Regions from separate parts of the Fictibacillus marinisediminis genome, predicted to be linked through region 3. Evidence: riboswitches for the same ligand, from Rfam matches in the RefSeq annotation. Region 3 holds a riboswitch; each other region holds the start of a gene.
The links. A riboswitch is a leader RNA that binds a small molecule or an ion and turns the genes downstream of it on or off. The one in region 3 is predicted to bind S-adenosylmethionine.

Region 1 (4,735 bases), 1.1 Mb from region 3:
AGTTTATGGATAGCATCAAGCAATTCCTGTGAGGTAGGTTGAACGAGCGGAGTGAAGAGTTTTTCAATCGTTGTAAGGAATAGCAAGTTATCATCCTCCTGCCGAATTTAATGGGGTTATCTATAGTATATTGGAGCCACTTATCGCGCATGTGCTCTGAAGGAAAATCGGTAAATGGTCACAAAAAATATCATATATCCGAAACATAACTCCTAGGGGCTGCGTTAGTTCGCAACAACAAAAGGGTGATCAGTAATCGTCCTTTTACTTTTGACGAAAACACAAAGATCCAGGAGGTATAAATTTATGTTTAAAAAGATTGGTTTAATTACGGGAATAACAGCCATTGGGCTATCTATAGCAGGAGGAACAAATGCAAGTGCACATACGGTAAAGGAAGGGGATACTCTTTGGAAGCTTGGTCAGTCTTATAACGTATCTTATGAAAGTATCAAAAAAGACAACAATTTAGACGGAAATATGATAAGACCTGGCCAGCAATTAAACATACCGGCAGTTAAAGGGGTAAGTGAAGATCAACTGAAAGCATCTTCAGAAGATAAAAGACTTCTCGCTTCTCTTGTCGAAGCCGAAGCAATGGGTGAAAGTTTTGAAGGTAAAGCTGCAGTTGCTGCTGTTGTCTTGAACCGAGTAAAGGCTGATAGCTTTCCGGATACGATCAAGGGGGTTATCTACGACAAAGGGCAGTTTCAGCCTGTCATGGAAAACAAACTGAAAAAGCCTTCACCTTCATCAGAAAAAGCTGTTGATAAAGCATTATCCGGTTATGACAATACGAATGGATCGCTGTTTTTCTATAATAAAACGACAGCGGTAAGCCGTTGGCTCGATACAAAGCCTGTCAATATAGTAATCGGCAACCATACATTCAGCAAGTAAATTAAAGCCTCAGGCCATAGAAAGAAAGGTCTGAGGCTTTATTATCGTTCACTTGAGCTCTTTATGCTAAGACCCGATGATTCAATTTTTTGGCTGTTCCGGGCGATGAGAACATCACAAGTGGCATGCCTGGTGATATATTGTGAAACACTGCCGATAAAAATGCGTTCCATAGCGTTTAACCCGGTTGCACCGCAGACAATTAAATCTGCTTCATGCATGGAAGCGAAAGAAAGGATTTCTGTTTTTGGAGTTCCGTAATTGGATAAGGTTTTAACATGTTTTAATCCATGTTTCCTTGCCATTTCATCATAATTTTCAAGAAGGGATTCACTGAAACTCTTATCACGGCTCATCTCGATGGTAACTGCACCTGCGTCTAATGGAGCAGTAGGGATTTTTTCCTCAGAAATATGGACAATTAGCAATTGCGCATGATATTCTTTCGTAATTTCTATAGCTCTGTAAAAGGCAACCTCGGAAGATTCCGATCCATCCACACCAACAAGGATTCTCTCGTAATAAGGCATAAAAATCACCCCTTTTTTGTAAACTTATATAAATTCATTCCCTATATATAAGAGAGGCAAACATAATCGTAACATTTGTACCCAACCTCCAAATTCCATTTGACAAACCTATAGTAGTAAGGTATTTTTGAACGTATTAAAGTATTTGAAAAATTCATAATTGACTCTTATCAAGAGTGGTGGAGGGACTGGCCCGATGATACCCGGCAACCTGCAGATTATTTCTGAACAGGTGCCAAATCCTGCAAGGCAGAAGGCTTTGAGAGATAAGAGAAGGTCAAGCCCAAGCGGATAATTGCACCTCTCTGAATCTTTTAGAGAGGTGTTTTTTGTTGAATAAATGGGGGGATATCTGTTGGCAAATACACAATTATCTGCTGTAAATGATACGGCAGCAATAGGAGAACTTACGTTGGAGTCTGGAAAAGAGCTGAAAGATGTCGATATCGCTTACCAGCGAATCGGTGCAGCAAATGCACCTGCCATTTTCGTATGCCATGCACTTACAGGTAATCATTATACGTTAAACAGTGAGATGGGAGAAGGCTGGTGGGCAGGTCTATTGGGAAATGGACAGTATATTGATTTGGAGAAATACCAGGTGATTACTTCAAATGTATTGGGAGGGTGCGACGGGTCAACGGGACCACTCTCGGTCAATCCCGTTACTGGAAGTCCTTACGGAGCTGAATTTCCATTGATAACGATCAGAGACATGGTGCAGGCCCAAAAGAAACTTTTGGACGTACTCGGCTTGGGGCGTCTAGAGGCAGTGATCGGCGGATCGTTAGGCGGCATGCAGGTTTTAGAGTGGGGACTGATGTATCCTGATTTTATGGAGCGTCTGATCCCGATTGCCGTAACCCCTTTACTAAGTGATTATGCGATAGGTTTCAATGCAGCGGGAAGAACGGCCATCCTCAGTGATCCCTTATGGAATAACGGCCAGTACGGTAAAGAAAGTACACCAAGGAAAGGGCTTGGCATTGCTCGGATGATCGGTATGCTCACTTATCGTTCGGGAGCATTGTTCAATCATCGATTTCAGCGAAAACAAACAGAGAATTGGGAAACCATTCATGAGAATGCAGCCTTTTCAGTTGAATCCTATCTTCAATACCAAGCGAATAAATTAGCTGACCGTTTTGATGCCAACAGTTACTTAACCTTATTGAAAGCGATGGATACTCACGATATTGGCAGAGAAAGGGGAGGAGTAGTGGCTGCGTCCCAGAGCTATAAGGCTCAAATGCTTTGTGTTGGTTTCACCGGTGATTTGCTCTATCCTTCTGATTTAATGGAACAGTTTGTAAAAGATGTTCAAGCTGCAAATAAAAGAGCAAAATATCTTGAGGTATCTACCATGTTTGGCCATGATGGATTTCTGACAGAATTTGATAAGTGGGGGAACTTGCTCAAAGAATTTATGAGAGAAACAATAAAGACATGAGGATATCATCCTCATGTCTTTATTTATCACTATTCAACAGCTGGTTTTTCAATAACCGCCGTCTGATTAGAAGGCTTATGCTGTTCAGGGCGCTCCCGGCTAATTCTTCCGCCGCCGACGGATAAAGCGACCAAAATACCCGCTCCAATAAAAATCAAGCCTGTTAAAAATACAGTGGTAAAAGAATCACTCCATGCGGTCTGTATAGAATGAATAACGGTATCTTTAATTGTATCTGGCAATTTAAGAAGATCTGGATGGATTAAAATGCTGAACAATGCATCTGTTTTGTCTGCTAACTTTTGAAAGATCCCTTGAAGCATTGGGTTCGTTTGTTCACTCACTACATCTTTCATTTTTGTTTCTAAGGAATGGTTCATCACTACATTTAGGACAGTGATACCAATCGTACCGCCAATTGAACGGAAGAACGTTGATGCAGAAGTAACAGCTCCCAGTTTTGTTTTCGGAAATTCATTTTGAATCGCGATCATTAATGTCGGCATAACAAGACCCATTCCGAATCCCATAATTATCATATAAGCGTATGCTGTAATTTCATTGGAATCAACACCCATCGTGCTCATCAAGTAGAAGCCTACTGCTGTAATGATCATGCCCGCAGTCAATACGGTTCGATAAGGAACTTTCAATAGAAGTCTTCCTCCAATAATACTCGCCAGGATGAGAGAAATCATCATCGGTGTCATGGTAGAACCAGCTTGTGTCGGAGTTACACCCAGAATACCCTGCATAAACATCGGAACGAACATGATCGCACCGAACATGCCTAAGCCCAGTAAAAACCCTAGAGCATTTGTTGTGGCAAAAACACGGTTTTTAAACAGTGAAAGATCTAGTACAGGCTCTTTTGCTTTCTTTTCTACAAATCCGAATACGATCAAGAGAACGATGGAGAAGCCGAAGATCAATCCGCTTTCCAGAGAAACCCATTCAAATTTATCTCCGCCAAACGTCAAACCAAGGAGCAATAAGACGATGGCAGGGATTAGAGTGATGATTCCAAGATAATCGATATTCACTTCTTCTTTTGGCCTTACCAGTTCATTTTTCATTCCAACAAATATGAGGATGGCAGATAAGAGACCAAAAGGAACATTAATTAAGAAAATCCAGTGCCAGCTGATCGTGTCGACTAAAAATCCACCGATGAACGGACCGATAACAGAGCTTAATCCGAAGATTGCTCCGAATACTCCCTGCCATTTCGCACGCTGTTCCGCTGTGAAAATATCACCGATGATGGTCTGGGAAAGAGGCATGATCATACCGCCGCCAAGACCCTGCAGCCCGCGGTAGAAAATCAATTGTTCCATAGAATTCGCTGTTGCACATAACCCGGAGCCGATGACGAAAATGACGGTTCCAATCAAATAAAGGGAACGGCGTCCGTATAGATCCGAAAGCTTTCCGACGATCGGAATTATCGTAGTAGATGTAATTAAATAGGCAGTAGTTACCCAGGCAAAAATAGAAAACCCATTTAACTCACCGATAATGGTAGGCATCGCTGTACCAACCACGGTCTGTTCCATTGCGCTGAAAAACATCCCGATAATAAGGCCTAAAAGAACCATATTGCGGTTGATAGGCATTTGTTGTTCAATTTTCATATGATTGTTCTTCTCCATTCTGTTGTTATACTAATTGAATCTTTAGTGTTCTGATATATCTTTGCAATACTCCTTCAACTCAGGAACCTTTGTGCATTCATGTTCTCATGGTGGTATTTTCACAATTCGTTTTGATCACCTTCCATGAAATGACCCCCAGTCAAATTCTCAATTTAATTAACCTACTAAACTAAAATCACTAAATCATTATATTACTGATA
Region 2 (4,735 bases), 2.1 Mb from region 3:
GATGACCTCACTGAATCCAGTGTATACGATCGGCCAGCAGATGATTGAGCCGCTCCAGGAGCATCTGCTGCTTAGCCGGAAGGAAGCCTATAAGAAAGCACAGGAGCTCATCACAAGGCTGGGAATTCCAAATGCTGAGAAAATCATTAACATGTATCCGCACGAACTGAGCGGGGGTATGCTGCAGCGGATCATGATCGGCATCGCGATCAGCTGCAATCCGAAGCTCATCATCGCCGATGAGCCTACGACTGCCCTGGATGTAACGATTCAAGCTCAGATACTGGATATTTTACGGGATATTAAAGAGCAGTTTAAAACATCCATTCTACTGATTACCCATGACCTTGGAGTTGTTGCCGAGATGGCTGATTATGTTGTCGTTATGTACGCAGGCAAGATTGTGGAGCAGGGCCCTGTCCTGGAAATGTTTACGAATCCACAGCATCCTTACACGAAGGGTCTCCTGAAAGCCAAACCGGTGATTGGAGAGCGAAAAGAGGAGCTTTACACGATAGCCGGCCAGGTTCCAAACCTTGCTGAACTGTATGACTCGTGTTATTTTGCTGACCGGTGCGAGCATTGCATGGACATTTGCCGGACGAAGCATCCAGAGCTTGAAAAAACCTCTGAGTACCATAGTGTCAGCTGCTACCTTTATGAAAGAGAGGCCGTACGATGAGTGAAGCATTGTTAGAAGTAAAAGATTTAAAAAAATACTACTCAAGCTCTAACGGCCTATTTGGAAAAAAGAGTGAATCGGTCAAGGCGGTCGATGGTGTTTCATTTACGATTGAAAAAGGAGACGTATTTGGTCTCGTCGGAGAGTCCGGCAGCGGGAAATCCACGATTGGAAAGACCATTCTAAGGCTGCATGAGAAAACCGAAGGGGAAGTTCGTTTCAAAGGGAAAGATGTTTACTCACTAAAGAAAAAGGAACTAAGGAGTTTGCGTGTGCAGACCCAACTCGTCTTTCAGGACCCTTTCAGCTCATTAAACCCCAGGATCCGGGTGGGAGATGCCATTGGGGAAGCCATGGTTCAGCACGGTCTTGCTTCCAGTAAGGATGTTAGAGCAAAGGTGCTTCAAGTAATGGAAACATGCGGTCTTTCACCCTTTCATGTGGATCGTTATCCTCATGAATTCTCTGGCGGCCAGCGGCAAAGAATCGTCATTGCCAGGGCGATGGCACTCAATCCCGAGTTTCTTGTCATGGATGAACCGGTCGCTGCTCTGGACGTTTCCATTCAGGCACAGATAATTAATCTTTTCAGTGATCTGAGGAAGAAAAAAGGTCTTTCCTATTTGTTTATTTCACATGATTTGAGTGTCGTGGAGCATCTTTGTACAAAGATTGCGATCATGTACCTTGGCAATATTGTGGAGATGGCAACGAAAGAAGAGCTGTTTGATAATCCGCTGCATCCCTATACGAAAGCGCTCTTGTCTGCTGTCCCAATTCCCGATCCACGGATCAAGAGGGAAAGAATTATTTTAAAAGGAGATATTCCGAGTCCTGTTAATCCGCCGTCAGGCTGCAAGTTTCGTACACGGTGTCCGCTGGCAACAGAGCTTTGTGCGGAAAAAAAACCCGAATTCAGGGATATGGGGAACGGACATTTTACGGCCTGTCATTATGCTTAAAAACTGTTGACTTACCAGGCTTATTCCATTATATTATTTTTAATAATTTAAAATTTTCTATCTTATTAAGAGAGGTGGAGGGATTGGCCCTTTGAAGCCTCGGCAGCGGTCCCGCAGAGGGAACTGTGCCAATTCCAACAAGCTTTGGCTTGGACAATAAGAAGGGTAATTTGGTTATGTCTAACCTCTTCTTATTACGTGATCGTAGTAGGAAGAGGTTTTTATTACGGTATAAAACAGAGTAAATCCATAGGAATATTTGTATATTTTTTGCTGCTGATTGGAAAACCAAAGGCAACTCTCTTTTTGGGATGTTTGCCTTTGGTTTTTTTATTCAGTTCGAGCAAGAAGAAATAGTTGAAATAAGAGAGAGGGAAGGAGATGCTGGTATGTCGTCGTTATTAATTGTTGGTGGAGATCATCTTGGGAAAATTACGAAGAAACTGGAGCATCAAGGGATAAGGGAGATCATTCATGTAAGCGGAAGAAAAGCTAGAATGTCTCAAAAGGAGATTCCTAGTCATGTGAACTTGGTTCTGGTCCTGACCGATTTTATAAACCATGAGTTTTCAGCAGCGATTAAGAAAAAGGCGAACAAACAGAGCATTCCCATCTATTTTTCCAAGCGGTCCTGGTGCTCGATCTATGCTGTACTTGAAAAATCAGAGCTTTTAAGCAATCGCACAAAACGGAAGAAAATAGCCGTTAATGGGTAATAAGAAAACCTGCCTCACAGGGCAGGTTTTCATTCCGTTGAATCAATTTTTACAACTTCAAGCTGAAAGGGAACGCACTCTTCCAGTCTTTCTTTAATCTGTTCGGCTTCCTCTCTGGACAATGGAGTATTTGAGTCTCTTAACGTTTCCAGGCTGAAAGTAAACCGCCCGCTGGATTCAATAACCTTGTATTCTTTCATGAAAATTCCCCTTTCTCCTTTTCATTTGAGATTGCATGAATGGCACGATGGTATATCTATATACTTCTACATACCCGTTTCGTTCCCTTTTTAGTATTTTGATTGGAGGAATTGAAAAAATATAGTTATAGGAAAATCATCACTCTAATATACATAATCGATGGAATCTCGATGGGAAACCGTGCTGATGGAGGGATGAAGGTATGGCTGTTAAACCACCGATACTGCAGAGAGGGGACACCATCGGGATCGTGACACTCGGAAGCCCTCTGGAGGCCCAAATAATTAATGAAGGATTAACCACGCTGCGAAATTTCGGATTCAATATTGTCCTCGGGAAAAATGTTTACACGAATACTGGTTTTTTGGCCGGAACGGATGAACAGCGGGCAGCTGATTTAATGGCGATGTTTAGGAATAATAAGGTGAAAATGATTTTGCCGACAAGAGGGGGAGTAGGAGTAGAGGGAATTCTGCCGTATCTGGATTTTGATGTCATCCGGCAGAATCCAAAAATCGTATCAGGATACAGCGATATTACAATCCTGCTGAATGTACTGTACCAATATACCGATTTAATCACCTTTCAGAGCCTTCTCCTGCTGGACTTTAATGCAAATACACCGGCTTATAACTACCAACAGTTTTTCCAGGCAACTTCCACTGTTCAGTCACCCCGGCAAATTGTTAATCCGCCGGGTATTCCTCAAATTAGCAGAATACAAGGAAATATAACGGGAGAAGTTGTTGGCGGCAATTTGACCTCGCTTGTGGATTCACTTGGAACTCCGTTTGAGATTGATACAGCAGGAAAAATTTTAGTGATAGAGGAGACCCATGAACCGATTAACGCGGTTTACCGGTATCTAAATCATTTAAAAATTGCGGGTAAATTCGATGATTGTGCAGGTATTGTGATGGGTGAATGCACAGCGTGTGAACCGGCGTACGGTGTAACGTATGATCAGCTCATTACTACATTTGTCGTTCCACTTGGGAAGCCTCTCATGACAAATGTTACAACAGCACATGGGTATTATAAATCAGCCATCCCAATCGGTGCACAGGCGAACCTCGATACCGTTAACAACCGTTTTTCGATTTTAGAGCCGAGTGTGAGCAATATGTAAAATAAAAGAGATTATCCAGCTGCCTGCTCCATCCATAAATAAAAGGTGGCATAGGCTCTCCAGCCTGTCCAATTTTGAGACCACTCGATGATTTCTGGAAGGCTTGGCTTGGAGTGGGAACCAAGCACCTTTTTTAACGCGTTATGCAAACCAACGTCTGCAGCAGGAAATGCATCAGGATGGCGCAGGCACCTCATGATGACATAGTTTGCTGACCAGCTCCCGATTCCGCGGATCGAAGTCAATTTCTTTTCCATCTCGTGAAGGGGCAGTTCTTGGAGTGCTGTTTTGGTTAATCTACCGTTAGAGATTAATTCAGCAGCCTCAAACAAGTACTCTGCCTTTCGGTTTGTGAACTTCAGGGAGAGCAGATTTTCTTTTGTAAGATTGGCGATTTTATCAGGCTCAGGAAACATCCAATAATCTTTTCCGTTAAATGCCATGTTTTCTCCGAAGTGTTCAACTAACCGCCTCTTCAATAAATAAGCCACGTGAAGGCTGACTTGCTGCCCCATTATAGACCAGGCCAAGGCTTCAAACAGGTCAGACAATCCAATGATTCTCAGCCCTTCCCGCCCTTGGACAACCTTACGCAAAATATGGTTTTCTTCTGCCATTTGATAGAAAGGGGTTAAATCCCGTTCCAAATCCATCCAATCGATGACGTGATGAACTATCTCTGCTTTTGTATTGTGTTCGGGAACTTCGATTGGAAATGATAGAACGAGGTGCTGATCTGTGGCCTCCAACTGAATCAAAACACACTCTTTTTCACATCTAACCGCCTTCCTTACGGATTTGTTGTCCATATCCACGGAATGCAGCAGCTCATTTTGATTTCGGTTTAAATAACGAACACACTCTTCAAAAAGCACATCATGCCGTTTGATCTCAATATATTTTCCCTTGTCACTCCACATGAACAATCTCCTAAGGTTTTTAATATAGGAAGTCGATTAGCTTCCGGCTTCCTCCCGCAGACAGTTGAAGTCTCCTTCATGCTCTGTAGCCAGCCACAGCATTATCAACAAGGACATGGTTGAAC
Region 3 (4,735 bases):
CACATTAGAGAAATCCGTATAGGTTTTTTTGTCCTTGTTATACAAAATAACCATTCCCTTCAGGCAGGTTAAGGATAGAAGTCATCTATCCTTTTTTAAACTGCCCATGGAATGGCTTTTTTTGTGTGGTTAATTTTCCCGCAAAACTATAATGTTTCGTATAGGAACTCCCGAAGCTCCTGTGCATCTTCCTCATTAAGCTGGAAAACATGCTCCAAGTATCCCTCTTCTTCAAGGTCATCTTCTCCTATGATGGAAAAACGGCTTCCCTGCAGATCGAGTATCAGGCTCTTGCCGTAATGTCTTCCTGTTTTTACAATGGCGAGGTCAAATCGGGTATTCGTTCCCATAAAACTTACGAAGCGTGTCTCGGATTTCTCGGTATCGTCATACAGAAAAAAGCGTTCTTCTGCCACATTCAGTCCTCCTTGCCGCAAGGGCTTTCCTTCTTTCTTTCCCATGATAGCAGACAAGCCGCAATAAGAAAATAGGAGGCTACTTCCGTAATCCTCCTTGATTTTTGTGATAAACTAATAAGGACTATGCAGAATGACAAGGCAGGGTGATACATATGTATTTTGTTGACAGAAAAAAGATTGAACACCATTTAGTATTTCTGGAATCATTGCTTCAGCAGGCAAAGAAACTGGCCGGCAAGGAAGGTGATGTAGAAAAGCTGGCTCTTGAACGAGCGGCTCACGTTATCATCGAAAGTATGATCGATGTTGGGAATTCGATGATCGATGGCTTCATCATGAGGGATCCGGGCAGTTATGAAGACATATTGGATATCCTTGAGGATGAAAGAGTGATCACGGCGCAAAATGCGAAAGGATTGAAAAAGGTTGTATTGCTGCGCAAAATGCTGGTCCAGCAATTTGCGAGTGTCAGCCATTCTGAAATTTCCGAGGTCCTTTTGGAAAATGTTGGATCGATCGAAAGTTTCCCTGCCGATGTGAGACGCTATATTGAACAAGAATTGGGGCCTGTTTCTGCATTTTTGCCTGAAGAGGATCAGAAGTAAAAGCTGCGATCCCTCTTTCTAAACATTTTTGTTTAGAATGTACTTTTGCTTGCAAATGCTGTAAGATAGGGGTAAGGAAGGTGATTGTTAATGGCTATGGCTAATAACACCTCTACCCGTTCTGAAATCATTCATATGCTTAAGCGATATAGAAAATTGACGGTTACTGAAATGGCCAGCCGCCTGGGGATTACCGAGATGGCTGTCAGGCGCCACTTAAATACATTAGAGAGAGACAGGCTCGTTGAAACCACCCTGGTCCGCCAGGCCATGGGACGGCCGCTGAATGTGTATCAGCTCTCCGAAGAAGCGGATGAACAATTTCCGCGCAACTATTCGGGGCTGACCGTTGAATTTATGAGAGACATTCAGGAGATTGCCGGTGAGAAAGCTGTGCATGAATTGTTTGTCCGCCGGGAAAACCGCTTAAATGATAAGTATAAGAAACGGATGGAGAATAAGAGCTTTGAGCAAAAGGTGGCAGAACTCGCCGACATTCAAAACGAAGCCGGCTATATGGTCGAGTGGGAAAAAACAGAAGACGGCCAGTATGAATTAAAAGAATTCAACTGCCCGATTGCCAAAGTAGCAAATGAATATCAGCATGCCTGCTCATGTGAGCTTTCTTTATTCCAGAGAATGCTCGGTACAGACCATGTGGAACGCACAGAGTGTCTTGCTAAAGGCGGCTCGTATTGCAAATATTTGATTTCCGAAGAGAAAAACGCATAAAACCCTACTGGCCGATCCGCCAATAGGGTTATTTTTTATTGGATTTTTACGATCATCCGCTCTTTATTCTTTCCATCTGTTGACGCACGAAGGACGTCAGGAAGCTCCATCAAAGGTGCTCTCTTTTTCCATATCCCATCAACTCTGTTTTTAAGGTATTGCTGACTGCAGCAGAAAATAAAAAATGCAAAGTTTCGAACATCGGCCCTGGGGAGCGTGCCAAAAACTTGGCCACTCTCCTATCGTGAAAAAAGGGTTGACTTCAACATTAAAGTTCAGTATTATTCAAAATAACTTAATATTCAGATGTATCTTATCCAGAGAGGTGGAGGGACTGACCCGATGAAACCCGGCAACCAGCAGAAATGCATGGTGCTAATTTCAGCAGAACACGCAAATGTTCTGAAAGATGAGAGCCGACGGTGAAAACTGCGACCTCTTCTTTTAGAAGAGGTCTTTTTGATTGTCCAGCTTCAGTGCCCAATGCAGCTAAGGTCCTCGATAGATGAAAAGGAAGATCTTCTTTTCATCCTAGTCGTCTTCGTTCTTCTCCCTCAACACAAAAAACGTGTTGCTTGAGAAGAACTCCAGCGCTTGTCGGACCTTAGTAGGGCACTTCAGCTTTTCTTGTTGGCTAACATTTTACTCAGATCCTTGCCTCTGTTTAAACCACTACATTTTAGAAGGAGAGATTGAACATGAGTGAAGAAAGAGAATATGGTTTTGAGACGGTTTCATTGCACGAGGGACAGAAAGTAGATCCGACAACAGGCGCGAGGGCGGTTCCGATTTACCAGACAACGTCTTATCAGTTCAACAGTACGGAGCACGCAGCCAACCTTTTTGGTTTAAAAGAGTTTGGGAATATTTACAGCAGAATCATGAACCCGACACAGGATGCGTTTGAACAGACGATTGCAAAGCTTGAAGGCGGTGTAGGAGCGCTGGCGGTGGCATCCGGCCAGGCGGCGATTACGTATTCCATATTAAACATAGCGGGAGCAGGTGACGAAATTGTAGCGTCTGGCTCTTTATATGGCGGAACGTATAACTTGTTTGCGAATACACTTCCGAAGCTCGGAATCAATTTTAAATTTGCAGATGTGGATAACCTTCAGTCCTTCCGTGATGCCATTACTGAAAAGACAAAAGCCGTTTACATCGAGACGATCGGGAATCCGAAAATTGACGTGGCAGATATCTCGGCCATTGCAGAAATTGCTCATGAAGCAGGTGTTCCCCTTATCGTAGACAATACGTTTGCGACACCATATCTTTGCCGTCCGATCGAGCATGGAGCAGACATTGTCGTTCATTCCGCTACAAAATTCATTGGCGGACACGGCACATCGATTGGAGGATTAATCATAGATTCCGGTAAGTTTGATTGGACGAACGGCAAATTCCCGGGACTTACGGAGCCGGATGAAAGCTATAATGGCGTCGTTTATACGGAAGCAGTCGGACCGCTGGCTTATATTATCAAGGCGCGTGTCCAATTGCTCAGAGACCTCGGTTCTTGCGTATCGCCGTTTAACTCCTTCCTCTTTATTCAAGGGTTAGAAACGCTGGCACTGCGTGTAGAACGGCATAGTGAAAATGCCCTGAAGGTGGCGAAATACCTAAAAGAACATCCTGCTGTCGACTGGGTGAACTATCCTGGATTAGAAGATAACAAGTTTAATGAGCTGGCGCAGAAATATTTGCCTAAAGGTGCTGGTGCTATCCTCACTTTCGGGGTAAAAGGCGGTGTAGAAGAAGGAAGAAAGCTCATCGAAAGTGTGAAGTTATTCTCTCACTTGGCGAACGTTGGGGATTCCAAATCTTTGATTATCCATCCGGCAAGCACTACGCATCAGCAGCTGACAGAGGAAGAGCAGCTTAGAGCAGGAGTATCGCCTGAGATGGTAAGGCTATCGGTGGGCATTGAAACGATTGATGATATTATCTATGATCTCGAGCAGGCACTAGCGGTAATAAGTCCGGTTCCAAGCGGCCAGTAATTGTTATGTTCAATAAACTCCCTTTCTACTATACTTAAGACAAGTATGAAATTTTCAGGTGAATGAATCGAAATTGGAAGGGATGTTTGGTATGGCTGTAAGAAAGCTTGAGCATATAGGAATTATGGTTGAAAACTTGGAAGAATCCATTTCCTTTTACCGTGACATCATAGGTTTGGATGTAATCAACCGAATGAAACACTCCAAGCCAGGAATCGAACTAGTTTTTTTGGGACTGGAAGGGGAGATCCTGGTTGAGCTGGTAGGAGGCCACAATAGACAGCTGGCTGAAGAAGGAAAAGTGAATCATGTGGCGTTTACCGTAGATGATCTCTCGAAAGAAATTCAGGAGCTGAAGAATCATAGCGTTCTGTTAGTCGAAGATAAGGAGACATCGTTGCCGGATGGTTCTCAGTATATTTTCTTCTATGGCCCTGACCGGGAGAGAATTGAATATTTTCAGCCAGGAACGCCGAAATAAAAACCAGGAGGGAATCCCTCCTGGTTTTTTGATATCAATGAAAACTTGAAAAGATGTGATGTCTAGCTACTTTCTTTCAAAGCTGTTGCTCAGCCATCTGTACGAGGCGCTTCGTGATCTCGCCGCCAACCGAACCGTTCTGTCTAGACGTCGTATCTGCTCCTAAAGAAACACCAAACTCCCTGGCAATCTCCTGTTTCATTTGATTCAATGCGTTTTGTACTCCAGAAACAACAGTTTCATTTATATTTTTAGACATAAGATGACCTCCTTTTTTCTTATCGTGCACTCCAAATGGAAAAAAATACATAAAGGGGAAAAGGAGAGATAAGGGGTTCGAATTTTTGTTAGGAAGGTCCCAATTTTGGTACACTAACCTTTGACTGAAAAAAGGAGTTTGTGAAATGAAAAAATATAAAGGCTATTTGATTGATCTGGATGGAACGATGTACAGAGGTAAGGAACGGATTGAAGAGGCGGTGCAATTCGTTCAGG
Region 4 (4,735 bases), 100 kb from region 3:
ACCTGCCTCAGCTGTTTAGTATCGTTTCCCTTTCATAGATTTCAAAACTGTTGCTGTTATAGGCCACGATTATTCCTTCCTTTTGATCAGATTCTTGCTTTCAAGAAAAGAGATGACTTCGGCCGTGCATTCCTCAATCGTCGAGGACTTCGTATCCACTGTAAATTCTGGAGATTCCGGCTCCTCGTATGGGGAATCGATCCCAGTGAATGCTTTGATCTCTCCCTTTCTTGCTTTTTGGTAAAGTCCTTTCGGGTCTCGGTTTTCACATTCTTCGAGCGGACATTTTACGAAGATTTCAAGGAATTCATCACTGCCTAAGATCTGTCTCGCCTGATCCCGATCTTCCTTAAATGGTGAGATAAATGCCGTCAGCACAACGGTTCCGCTGTCTACAAACAGCTTGGATACTTCACCGATCCGGCGTATGTTTTCTTTCCGGTCCTCGTCTGAAAAGCCAAGATCATTATTTAAGCCGTGGCGTATGTTGTCGCCATCCAGCACATAGTTTTTCACCTGCCGCCGAAACAGTTCTTTAGCAACCTCATTGGCAAGAGTCGATTTTCCTGAACCCGATAGCCCTGTCAGCCATATTACGAAACTATGATGGGCATTTTGTGTTCTTCTGTCTTCCTTTGATACGGCCGCCTGGTGCCATGTAATGTTCTGTATTTGGCTCATCATGTTCCTCCTTATGCGGTTACTGTTTTTTCTTTCAGACCTTTGATCAGTACTTCTACGACTTCTTTGCGGCTGAAGGTGGCTGGCGGAAGCTCTCCATTTCTCAGCAGTTCCCTCACTTTAGTGCCTGACAAAATCACATGATCCTCTTTGCTGTGAGGACATGTTTTCGATGAAGCCATTCCTTCGCACTTTGTACAATAGAAGCTATGTTCAAAGAACATCAGTGTAATGCCTAGTTCTTCCGGAGTAAACCTGGAAAAGATTTTTTGTGCATCATACGTCCCATAATAATTACCCACACCTGCATGATCCCTTCCAACGATAAAGTGTGTGCATCCGAAGTTTTTGCGGACCATCGCATGAAAAATGGCTTCCCTCGGTCCTGCATATCTCATCGCTGCCGGAAATACGGCCAAGAATACCCGGTCTTGCGGATAATAGTTTTCAAGCAGGATTTCATAGCTTTCCATCCTCACATCAGCGGGAATATCATCGGATTTCGTTTCTCCAACAAGCGGGTTCAGGAACAGTCCATCTACGGTTTCAAGGGCTGTTTTTTGAATGTATTCGTGTGCTCTATGCACAGGATTTCTTGTCTGGAAACCTACAACTGTATTCCATCCCCTGTCTCTGAAGACTTGGCGGGTTTCAGCTGGATCCAGACGATATTCAGTAAACCTCTGTTTTTCTGGCCTCTTTACGAGAGTGATTGATCCTCCGACATAGTAAGAAGGGCGTTCCAGAAGTTTTTTAACCCCAGGGTGTGCAGTATCTGCCGTTTGGTAGACCTGCTCTGCTTCATGCTTAATGTCCGGGCGGTAAAGGTCTTCCACCTCGATGACTCCGTACGTTACACCCTCAAATACGAGCCTCGCCTGATCTCCTGCTGATAGCGTCCTGGCTTGTTTTTCATGAACTGGAAGGACGATTGGAATGCTCCAAACCGTTCCATCAGCAAGACGTAGAGAATCAACGACAGATTGATAGTCTTCTTCATTTAGAAAACCGGTAATTGGGCTGTAGGCTCCTACACCGATCAGTTCAAGATCACTTAAGGATGTAGCATCCAGTTCCACTTCCTTTTGAATGTGGTCCGTTGGCAGATTTGGTTCATAACGGTTTATCAGCTTTCCTCCATGCGGCAAAATTGATGTCATGTTAATTCCTCCTGTAATTTTACTTTATTATTCGTGAAGTCCACACTCTGTTTTCCCTTGCCCTGACCAGCGTCCTGAGCGGGAATCACCCGACCCGTCAGCCGGAAGCGTGCACGGCTCGCAGCCGATGCTCGGATACCCCTGATCGTGAAGCGGATTGTAGGGCAGATTCTGCTTGTAGGCGTATCTCCAAATTTCCTTCCATGTCCAATGGATCAGCGGACAGATTTTCACGGATTTAAAACGTTCATCCTTATTGACGTACTGAACATTGCTCCTCCCTGCCGACTGCTCCCTCCGGAGACCTGACAGCCATGCCGGTGCTCCGTCCAGTGTTTCCTCGAGAGGGGCTACCTTTCGTATATAACAGCAGAGGTTCGGTTCTCTTTTCCATAACTCGCTGCCATGCTTTTCCGCCTGTTCCAACAAGGACAGCGAAGGCTTCTTCATCTCAATCTTCATTTCTGGATATCTTTTTTTCGCCTTTTCGATCACCTCGTACGTTTCCTTGAAGTGAAGGCCTGTATCCAGGAAAACGACTCTTGCATCTGGTTTGACCCTGGATACAAGATCCACCAGGACACTGCCTTCTATACCGAAGCTGCAAGCATAAACCAGTGCATCTCCATATTGCTCATACGCCCATTTCAGTACTTCGAGTGATCCCTTCGTTTCACTGTCTTCCGGAAACGTAAACTCCTGTTCTTTCCATGTGTCAAACTTGAGCATGTTAACCACCCCTCCAATAAAAAAGGCAGCTTTAACCATAAGCAGCCATCCTGCTATGTTAAAACCGCCTCTAGTTTTCTAGTCAGCGAATATTTATTTAAAACGTACCTTTTCGTTTTTTTCCAGCTGAATCAGCTTTCCATCCTGAACAATTAACGTGATGGACCCATACTTGATACTGTTCAGCATTTCTTTTAACTGTTCAAAAATTTCTTCCTGGCTTTTACCGTTTACCACATCAGAACCTCCTCGTTTAATATGTTTTGTTCGGTTTTTTTTAGGAATTAAAATGGCAATAAAAAAACCTTTCCATTTCGGAAAGACTGACGAGGTAAACATATTACCTTATCTTCCAAAATGTAATAAACATTCTGCTGGAGTTAGCACCTTGCAAAAAAAATGCAGGTTGCCGGGTTTCATCGGGCCAGTTCCCTTCACCGCTCTGGATAAGTTTTTTTATTTTTTTAAATAATAACACACATTTATGCTTTCGAAAACCCTATTATTCTTATCGGATTAAAAAATATTTATTGAAATATCCGAAAATTTTATTGACAGACTTTCGTTCCATTGAATATAGTAGATACTAAATTCGAAAAGAGATACACTGCTGATCGGAAAAACCGAAGGCTCTTAACTTTACTGTTAAGGGCCTTTTATTTGTTAGGAGGAGTAAAATGAAAAAACTGATCATCCTGGCCCTGATTGGACTCGTTGCACAACTGATTGACGGGTCTCTCGGTATGGCTTACGGACTGACTTCGACTTCCCTGCTGCTGGCCTTTGGGATCGCTCCGGCGGTTGCTTCGGCTTCGGTTCACTTTGCAGAGGTTGTTACGACAGCCGCCTCAGGTGCATCACACATCAGGTTCGGTAATGTTGACCGTAAAATTATCTTTCGTCTCATTATTCCGGGATCCATTGGGGCATTTACCGGTGCCTGCTTTTTATCCAATCTTCCTGGCGACGCAGTAAAACCGTATATTTCCTTTTTCCTGCTGTTCCTTGGTTTCTTTATTCTGTACCGATTTTTATTTAAAAAGAACACCAAGCCTGCTGATCATGAAAAAGCGTTCAGCCGCAAGCAGCTCATCCCGCTCGGACTTGTTGCAGGCTTTTTGGATGCCACCGGAGGAGGAGGCTGGGGACCGGTAGCCACACCTGTCCTGTTAGCCAAAAACGGCACAACAACAAGAAAGGTTATCGGTTCCGTGGATACGAGCGAATTTGCTGTTGCCGTTTCTGCTACACTCGGTTTCCTCATCTCTCTCGGATGGGAGCAGGTCAACTGGATGTGGGTTATCGCCCTCATGGCGGGAGGATTAATCGCAGCACCGATCGCCGCATGGCTCGTCCGCATTATCCCTTCACATATTTTAGGTGTGGTTGTTGGAGGATTGATTATTGTAACGAACGCCCGGACGCTTTTGCAGTCCGCTGGAATCTCCGGTACTGCACTGCAATCGGTCTATACCGTGCTGGTCGTCGTTTGGCTGGCGGCAATTTTCTTCAGCATTAGAAAAAATAAAAAACATTCTTTCTCAGCAGGACCACAAACTGAAAGCACTAATCTCCACTGACACATCACAAACAATAATTTATACCAATAAAAGCTGACTCAGATGAGTCAGCTTTTATTGTATTCTGCTATTTCTTCACTTCAATAATGAACGGATAGGTGGTCACTTTCCCATTGATCTTAAACTCCGCCCATAATTTATAAAGTCCAGGTTCCTCAAATTCCGTCTCAAATTTTGTATCTTCAGGAGTGGAAGGATGAACGTGGACATATTTTTCTCCTGTATGATCTAAGACCACAACATGGCCACGTGCTCCAAGATAAGGTTCAGGTTTTGCATCACCCATGCTAAATTGCAGCGTAACAGGCTGTCCAGCTTGAAATTCTTTTGGCGTCATTGATACCTTGTGTCCATCAACTGTTTTTGAAAAAGTGGTATCTGCCTTTAACTCTGGCTGGTGAGTATGGTTTCCATGGCTACCCGCTTCAATTTTCAACGGGGCAACGGCATAAGCTTTATTTTTGGGCTTGATGTCTACAAATGCTTTGTAGGTTCCAGGCTGCAGTCTGTGCTTTACTTCAAACGAGCCTTTACCGGTCTTTTGAGGATGAAGGTGATTGTATTGTTTTAAATCTTCGCTGACCA

Region 1: another riboswitch for S-adenosylmethionine. It lies ahead of metX (homoserine O-acetyltransferase MetX); the one in region 3 lies ahead of LCY76_RS17295 (homocysteine synthase).
Region 2: another riboswitch for S-adenosylmethionine. It lies ahead of LCY76_RS06200 (DUF2325 domain-containing protein); the one in region 3 lies ahead of LCY76_RS17295 (homocysteine synthase).
Region 4: another riboswitch for S-adenosylmethionine. It lies ahead of LCY76_RS17830 (YezD family protein); the one in region 3 lies ahead of LCY76_RS17295 (homocysteine synthase).

The regions. Positions count from the first base shown of each region.
Region 1 covers NZ_JAIWJX010000002.1:2,122,542-2,127,276, forward strand. The annotation lists gene LCY76_RS11450 (cysteine dioxygenase) at 1-86, opposite strand, end outside; gene LCY76_RS11455 (cell wall hydrolase) at 307-900, shown strand; gene LCY76_RS11460 (universal stress protein) at 942-1,430, opposite strand; SAM riboswitch class I at 1,595-1,703, shown strand; gene metX (homoserine O-acetyltransferase MetX) at 1,786-2,880, shown strand; gene LCY76_RS11470 (MDR family MFS transporter) at 2,910-4,514, opposite strand.
Region 2 covers NZ_JAIWJX010000002.1:1,120,068-1,124,802, forward strand. The annotation lists gene LCY76_RS06190 (ABC transporter ATP-binding protein) at 1-682, shown strand, start outside; gene LCY76_RS06195 (ABC transporter ATP-binding protein) at 679-1,644, shown strand; SAM riboswitch class I at 1,704-1,807, shown strand; gene LCY76_RS06200 (DUF2325 domain-containing protein) at 2,034-2,360, shown strand; gene LCY76_RS06205 (hypothetical protein) at 2,390-2,560, opposite strand; gene LCY76_RS06210 (S66 peptidase family protein) at 2,764-3,690, shown strand; gene LCY76_RS06215 (DNA-3-methyladenine glycosylase family protein) at 3,702-4,610, opposite strand.
Region 3 covers NZ_JAIWJX010000002.1:3,236,965-3,241,699, reverse strand. The annotation lists gene LCY76_RS17315 (hypothetical protein) at 1-54, opposite strand, end outside; gene LCY76_RS17310 (DUF3055 domain-containing protein) at 147-416, opposite strand; gene LCY76_RS17305 (DUF86 domain-containing protein) at 572-1,024, shown strand; gene LCY76_RS17300 (helix-turn-helix transcriptional regulator) at 1,115-1,756, shown strand; SAM riboswitch class I at 2,067-2,172, shown strand; gene LCY76_RS17295 (homocysteine synthase) at 2,455-3,759, shown strand; gene LCY76_RS17290 (VOC family protein) at 3,851-4,240, shown strand; gene LCY76_RS17285 (alpha/beta-type small acid-soluble spore protein) at 4,317-4,499, opposite strand; gene LCY76_RS17280 (TIGR01457 family HAD-type hydrolase) at 4,645-4,735, shown strand, end outside.
Region 4 covers NZ_JAIWJX010000002.1:3,338,680-3,343,414, forward strand. The annotation lists gene cysC (adenylyl-sulfate kinase) at 70-681, opposite strand; gene sat (sulfate adenylyltransferase) at 693-1,841, opposite strand; gene LCY76_RS17825 (phosphoadenylyl-sulfate reductase) at 1,869-2,570, opposite strand; gene LCY76_RS17830 (YezD family protein) at 2,664-2,780, opposite strand; SAM riboswitch class I at 2,913-3,023, opposite strand; gene LCY76_RS17835 (sulfite exporter TauE/SafE family protein) at 3,248-4,150, shown strand; gene LCY76_RS17840 (hypothetical protein) at 4,218-4,735, opposite strand, start outside.